Chelatococcus sp. HY11: one gene and its partner. The protein of the gene in region 2 interacts with the protein of the main gene of each other region in a pairwise test. Links are inferred from orthologs where the notes say so. Each region holds a gene or a part of one and is shown on either strand. Other genes may lie near its edges.

What was found.
Region 1: the proteins of KIO74_RS15750 (region 2) and KIO74_RS11825 interact in binary tests that used the Escherichia coli proteins (3 or more experiments, as listed by UniProt). The link is inferred for Chelatococcus sp. HY11 from one-to-one orthologs.

Annotation. Positions count from the first base shown.
Region 1 is NZ_JAHBRX010000001.1:2,583,509-2,586,232, reverse strand. It holds KIO74_RS11825 (peptide deformylase), read right to left. Parts: upstream 1,762-2,724; coding sequence 1,240-1,761; downstream 1-1,239. Other genes in the region: KIO74_RS11820 (DNA recombination protein RmuC), read left to right, coding at 1,919-2,724; fghA (S-formylglutathione hydrolase), read left to right, coding at 144-989; KIO74_RS11835 (S-(hydroxymethyl)glutathione dehydrogenase/class III alcohol dehydrogenase), read left to right, coding at 1-131. UniProt on the Escherichia coli protein: Removes the formyl group from the N-terminal Met of newly synthesized proteins. Requires at least a dipeptide for an efficient rate of reaction. N-terminal L-methionine is a prerequisite for activity but the enzyme has broad specificity at other positions.
Region 2 is NZ_JAHBRX010000001.1:3,453,008-3,456,679, reverse strand. What follows is about bases 487-3,361. They hold KIO74_RS15750 (aspartate-semialdehyde dehydrogenase), read right to left. Parts: upstream 2,504-3,361; coding sequence 1,469-2,503; downstream 487-1,468. Other genes in these bases: KIO74_RS15745 (hypothetical protein), read left to right, coding at 2,995-3,361; KIO74_RS15755 (carbonic anhydrase), read left to right, coding at 708-1,373; purH (bifunctional phosphoribosylaminoimidazolecarboxamide formyltransferase/IMP cyclohydrolase), read left to right, coding at 487-643. In the rest of the region: more of purH, read left to right, coding at 1-486; more of KIO74_RS15745, read left to right, coding at 3,362-3,672.

The sequences.
Region 1 (2,724 bases), 870 kb from region 2 along the record:
TCGACTGGTACATGGAGGGCAAGATCAACATCGACGACCTGATCACCCACACCATGCCGCTCGATGAAATCAACACGGCCTTCGACCTGATGCATGAGGGCAAGTCCATCCGCTCCGTTGTCGTGTACTGACGGGGCCGCGTGATGACGCTCGAACTCGTCTCCAGCGCTCGCTCCTTCGGGGGCGAGCAGCGCGTCTACAAGCATCGCTCCACCGAAACCGGCACGGACATGCGCTTTTCCGCCTTCGTGCCGCCGCAGGCGGCAGCGGGCAAGGTGCCGGTTGTGTGGTTTCTCTCGGGCCTCACCTGCACCGAGGAGAACTTCACCGTGAAGGCCGGCGCCCAGCGCGTGGCGGCGGAACTCGGGCTCATGGTGATCGCACCGGACACCAGCCCGCGCGGGGAAGGCGTGCCGGATGATCCCAACGGCGCCTATGACTTCGGCCTCGGTGCGGGGTTCTATGTGGATGCCACCGTCGCGCCTTACGCGCGCAATTATCGCATGGCGAGCTATATCGCACGGGAACTGCCGGAGATCGTCGGTGCGGAACTGCCGGCCGATAGAACGCGGCAAGGCATCACCGGCCACTCCATGGGCGGGCATGGCGCCTTGACGCTCGCCCTGAAGAATCCAGGCCGGTTCAAGGCTGTGTCGGCTTTCGCGCCGATCGTCTCACCGCTGAACTGCCCGTGGGGCGAGAAGGCCTTGGGCGGTTATCTCGGCCCGGACAAGGCCGCGTGGCGCGCCTACGACTCCTGCGCCTTGATCGAGGATGGTGTGCGCGTCGCCGACATCCTGGTCGACCAGGGCATGGCGGACGGGTTCCTCGCGAACCAACTCAAGCCGGAGCTTCTTGAGGCGGCCTGCGCGAAGGCTCGCATTGCGCTGACGCTCCGCCGGCAAGAGGGGTATGATCACTCCTACTTCTTCATCGCCACCTTCATCGCCGATCACCTCAAGTGGCATGCGGAGCGGCTCAAGGCGTGAGCGCGGTGCGCCGTGAGGCGCCTCGCCGATCGGGATGGCCGGGAACAAGCCCGGCCATGACAAAGAGGCCATGACAAAGACAAGGGAAAGCGTTCTCTGAAGGGATGTCATCCCCGGCGGCGTAGCGCCGGGAAGGGGATCCAAGACCACGCGAGGCGAATTATAAGGTCCTGACAGTGTTCGTGGATTCCGGGTTCAAGCCTTCGGCTTGCACCGGAATGACCACAGCGGCACCGACCGTCAGGCGGCTTCAGCCCACCGTTTCGCGCTTGGCCGCCTTGGCGAATTTCTTCATCACGCGGTCGCGCTTCAGCTTCGACAGGTAGTCGATGAACAGAACACCGTCGAGATGGTCGATCTCGTGCTGCAGGCAGGTCGCGAGAATGCCCTCAGCCTCGATCTCCTGCGTCTTGCCATCGAGGTCCATGTAGCGCACGCGGATCTTCGCCGGGCGCTCCACTTCCTCATAATAGTCGGGAATCGAGAGGCAGCCTTCCTCATGAATGCTGAACTCCTCGTCCGATTCCCATGTGATCTCGGGGTTGATCACGACCATCGGCGCGCGCGGCTCATCCTTGCCGGCGACGTCGATGACGAGCAGACGCTTCATGATCCCGATCTGCACCGCGGCCAAGCCGATGCCCGGCGCGTCATACATCGTGTCCAGCATGTCGGCGGCGAGCGTGCGGATCTCGTCGGTGATCTCCGTCACGGGCTCGGAGGCGGTCTTGAGACGCTGGTCTGGGATAAGGACGATAGGTTTGATAGCCATGGTGCAGACTTGCGAGGGCCTTTTTTACAGGAGGCTGCGGACAAAGCTGTCGAGGCCGGAAAACGACAGCGTAACAGCCACATAATCACTTGCGCCGCAAGGGTCAATGTGTTCTTCTTTTGTTCGCATTGATGTCGAGGCGAGTCCCAGTTCCGCGATGAATCAGACCCTGTTTAACCTGGCAGGATATCCGCTCACCGCGGGTGAAGTCATTGTCGGCGCGGCGGGCGCGGCCGTTGTCATTTTGCTTTTGCTCGCCGTTTTCTTGGCGCGCACCAACCGCGAGCGCCGCGTCGAGGCCGCCGAGGCGGCGGAGCGAGCGCGGGAAATGGACGACAAGGTCGCGGAACTCAATCGTATCCAGGCGGAGATGACAGGCCGGCTGCAGACGATCGCCGAGATCTTCGGGTCCCGCCAGCAGGATTTCGCCCGCTTCGTCGCCGAGCGGCTGGACGGCCTCCAGCATCGCGTGGGCCAGGGGCTCGAGGTTTCGTCGCGGACGACGGGTGAGCATATCGCGCGCCTCAACGAGCGTCTTGCGGTGATCGACGCGGCCCAGAAGAACCTCACCAATCTGACCGGCGAGGTGGTCGGCCTCAAGGATATCCTCGCCAACAAGCAGGCGCGCGGCGCCTACGGCCAGGGCCGCATGGAGGCGATTGTCCGGGATGGCCTGCCCGCAGGGCACTATGCCTTCCAGGCGACACTGCGCAACGGCCGCCGGCCGGACTGCCTCATCCGCCTGCCGGGCGATCACCCCCTCGTCATCGATGCCAAGTTTCCGCTGGAGAGCTTTCTCGCTTTCCGTGGTGGCACGAACGACGAGATGCGCCGCGCCGCAGCGGCGCGGGTCAAGGCCGACGTCGCCACCCATGTGAAGGACATTGCCGAGAAGTATCTCGTGCCCGGCGAGACGCAGGATCTGGCGCTGCTGTTCGTGCCGTCGGAGGCGATCTATGCCGA
Region 2 (3,672 bases):
CCAGACCCTCGACGCCGACGCGGCTCGCAAAATCGTCGAGATCTTCACTGAGGTGATCATCGCCCCCGACGCGAGTGAGGAGGCGATCGCGCTTGTCGCCGCGAAGAAGAACCTGCGACTTCTCCTGACTGGCGGCCTGCCGGATCCGCGCGCGCCCGGCCTCGGTTTCAAAACGGTGGCTGGTGGCTTCCTCGTTCAGGCGCGCGACAACGCCGTCATCGACGACATGCAGCTCGAGGTGGTGACGCAACGCGCGCCGACGGAAGCCGAACGCGCCGATCTCACCTTCGCATTCCGTGTCGCGAAGCACGTGAAGTCGAATGCCATCGTCTATGCCAAGGGCGGCGCGACCGTCGGCGTGGGGGCGGGCCAGATGAGCCGCGTCGATTCCTCGCGCATCGCGGCCTGGAAGGCGGCCGAGGCGGCCCGGACCGCCGGCCTGCCGCGCTCCCTGGCCGAAGGGTCCGTGGTCGCGTCCGACGCCTTCTTCCCCTTTGCCGACGGGCTTTTGGCTGCCGCCGAGGCAGGCGCCACCGCCGTGATCCAGCCCGGCGGCTCGATGCGCGACGACGAGGTCATCAAGGCGGCCGACGGGGCCGGGCTCGCGATGGTCTTCACCCGCCATCGCCATTTCCGTCACTGACCCCGGCTGTTCCGGTGCCGGCCGTAGGCCGGCATGGCGGTTTGCGTAAAAAAAGGAGACCACAATGTTTCCGGAGAAACTCACGGCAGGCTATCGGGCTTTTCTCGATAGCCGTTTTCCCAGCGAGCGCAGCCGCTACAAGCAGCTGGCGGAAAAGGGACAGAAGCCGGAGGTCATGGTCATCGGCTGCTGTGATTCGCGTGTCTCACCGGAGGTGATCTTCGACGCCAGCCCCGGCGAGCTCTTCGTCGCCCGCAATGTCGCCAATCTGGTGCCTCCTTACGAGACCGGCGGCGACTTCCACGGTACCAGCGCCGCGCTCGAATTCGCGGTGCAGGCGCTCCGGGTCAAGCATATCGTCGTGCTGGGCCATGCGAGCTGCGGTGGTATCCGTGCCTTCGCCGATGACGCCGAGCCTTTGTCTCCCGGCAACTTCATCGGCAACTGGATGGCGCTGATAGCGCCCGCCGCAGAGAAGCTCGGCACCCCCGCCGGCGACCGCGGTTCCTATCTGACAAAGCTCGAACATGCCGCGATCGAGATGAGCCTCGCCAATCTCATGACCTTCCCGTGCATCGAGATCCTGGTGAATCAGGGCCGCCTCCAGCTGCACGGCGCCTATTTCGGCGTGGCGAGCGGGCAGCTTCTCGTGCGCGACCCGGCCACCGGCGTCTTCGAAGCCGTCGTCCCGGACCACCCCGGCAAGACCTCCCTGTTCGACTGCCGATGAACTCCGGCTGAGCTCCGATTGCGGCGAGCTTCATCAAAACAAAAAAGCGCGGCCATGGAGCCGCGCTTTTTCGATGACAACCCTGTGGCGCGATATTAGGCCGCCTTGGCCTTCGGCGTGATGAGCTTGCGGTTGACCAGCGCCTCGGCGATCTGCACCGCGTTGAGCGCCGCGCCCTTGCGGAGGTTGTCCGAGACGACCCACATCGCGAGGCCGTTCTCCACCGTGCCATCCTCGCGAATGCGCGAGATATAGGTCGCGTCCTCACCGGCCGCCTCATGCGGGGTGATGTAGCCGCCGTCCTCATGCTTGTCGATGACGACGCAGCCCGGCGCCGAACGCAGGATTTCGCGGGCCTCGTCAGCCGTGATCGGCTTCTCGAACTCGATATTGACCGCTTCCGAATGAGAGATGAATACCGGCACGCGCACGGCTGTGGCCGTCAGCTTGATCTTCGGGTCGAGGATCTTCTTGGTCTCGGCGACCATCTTCCACTCTTCCTTCGTGTACCCGTCCTCCATGAACACGTCGATGTGAGGGATCAGGTTGAAGGCGATGCGCTTGGTGAACTTGGTGGTCTTGAGCTCGCCGGCGGTGAAGATGGAACGGGTCTGGTTGAACAGTTCGTCCATGCCGTCCTTGCCGGCGCCGGAGACCGACTGATAGGTCGCCACCACGACACGCTTGATGACAGCATGATCGTGCAGGGGCTTCAGGGCCACCACGAGCTGCGCCGTCGAGCAATTGGGATTGGCGATGATGTTCTTCTTCGTGAAGCCGGCGACTGCCTCGGCATTCACCTCGGGCACCACCAGCGGCACGTCCGGATCCATGCGCCAGGTCGAGGAATTGTCGATGACGACAGCGCCCTGGGCACCGATCCGGGGCGACCATTCCTTCGACACGGCACCGCCGGCCGACATCAGGCAGATATCGATATCGGAGAAATCGTAGGTCTCAAGATCCTTTACCTTCAGCGTCTTGTCGCCGAAGGAGACCTCCTGACCGATGCTGCGACGGGACGCGAGAGCGACAACCTCGTCCGCGGGAAAGGCCCGATCGGCGAGGATCTCCATCATCTCACGGCCCACATTGCCCGTGGCGCCGACCACGGCGACCTTGAACCCCATCATCATCTCCTGTTGCGCTTCTCTCCCCGTCACCTATGGCGCCTTGCGGCACCGTCCTCTCGCCCCGCGGGAGAGAGAACGGGGAACGAGCGGAGGCTCAGCCGGTCGCTTTCGCGACCGTCGTGACGGTTTTCCGTTTCGTCGTGGTGTGAAGCGCCACCATGGCTGTTCCGTCGCAATCCGGCTCAAGTCTGACGGTGAGCAACATCAGACAGAGGCTCCTGTCAAGAGGGCAGATGCGAAACGGCACGGGGGAGCGCATGAAATCACGAGTGGATTGCACAACTTGCCACTGGCGCCCGAACCCGACCGGGCGCTCAATCCGTATCGGAATATCCGCAATCTTTTGTTCACCCTCCGCGACAAAAAGCGGGCACCAATAACGGGTGAACAACGTTGAGGGTCCAAAGTCGTGGCGTCGATGTGGCATGAGTGGACGGTGACGCCCGGCTATCGCGTCCGGACCAACAGCAACGGATTTCGATCACGCTATGAATTCTCGTTACGGCGATACGAATTGGGACGAGGATTCGGAATTTACCCGACTGGCCGACGCTATCTCCGGCAAACGCGCCGCGCCCAAGGGCGTGCCTCTCAAGACCGTACGCCGCCAGGGCCCCGTCCCGCACCCAGGCAGGCCGGACCACCCGGGCATCCCGCATCACCGCGTGCATCTCAGGGCGATCCCCGAAGGACAACGCCGCCGGCAGGCCACGACAAGCAAACGCGTCAACGTTGGGCTGATCGCGCTTGGACTTCTGGCCGCCGCCACGGGAGCACTTCTGACGCACAAGCTGCTCGAGCAGCCCGTCATTCCCGAAGTCGGGGAAGAGCGCAGCGATCCTCTCGACTACACCATTAAGCCGACGCCGGCGGTTGATGCGCTCGGTCAGGCGCTTCCCATATGGGTGCGGCTCGCGAAACCGGCAGTGACCGTCGTCAATCCGGCACCGGCCCTCAAGACCTCCGATGTCGCTTACGAGACCTGGCAGCACGGGCTCGGTGGACAGCGGGACACGACGGTCTTCGGGCACTTCGCCGACGGCCTCTACGTCTTCCTGTCCTTTTATCGGCAGGGCGAGGAGGCACAGGCCGCTCCAACGTTCTTCGTCGATGCCGCCCGCCAGGCGGCCGAAGCCGGCATCGGCGTGATCCGCACGGATGTTCCC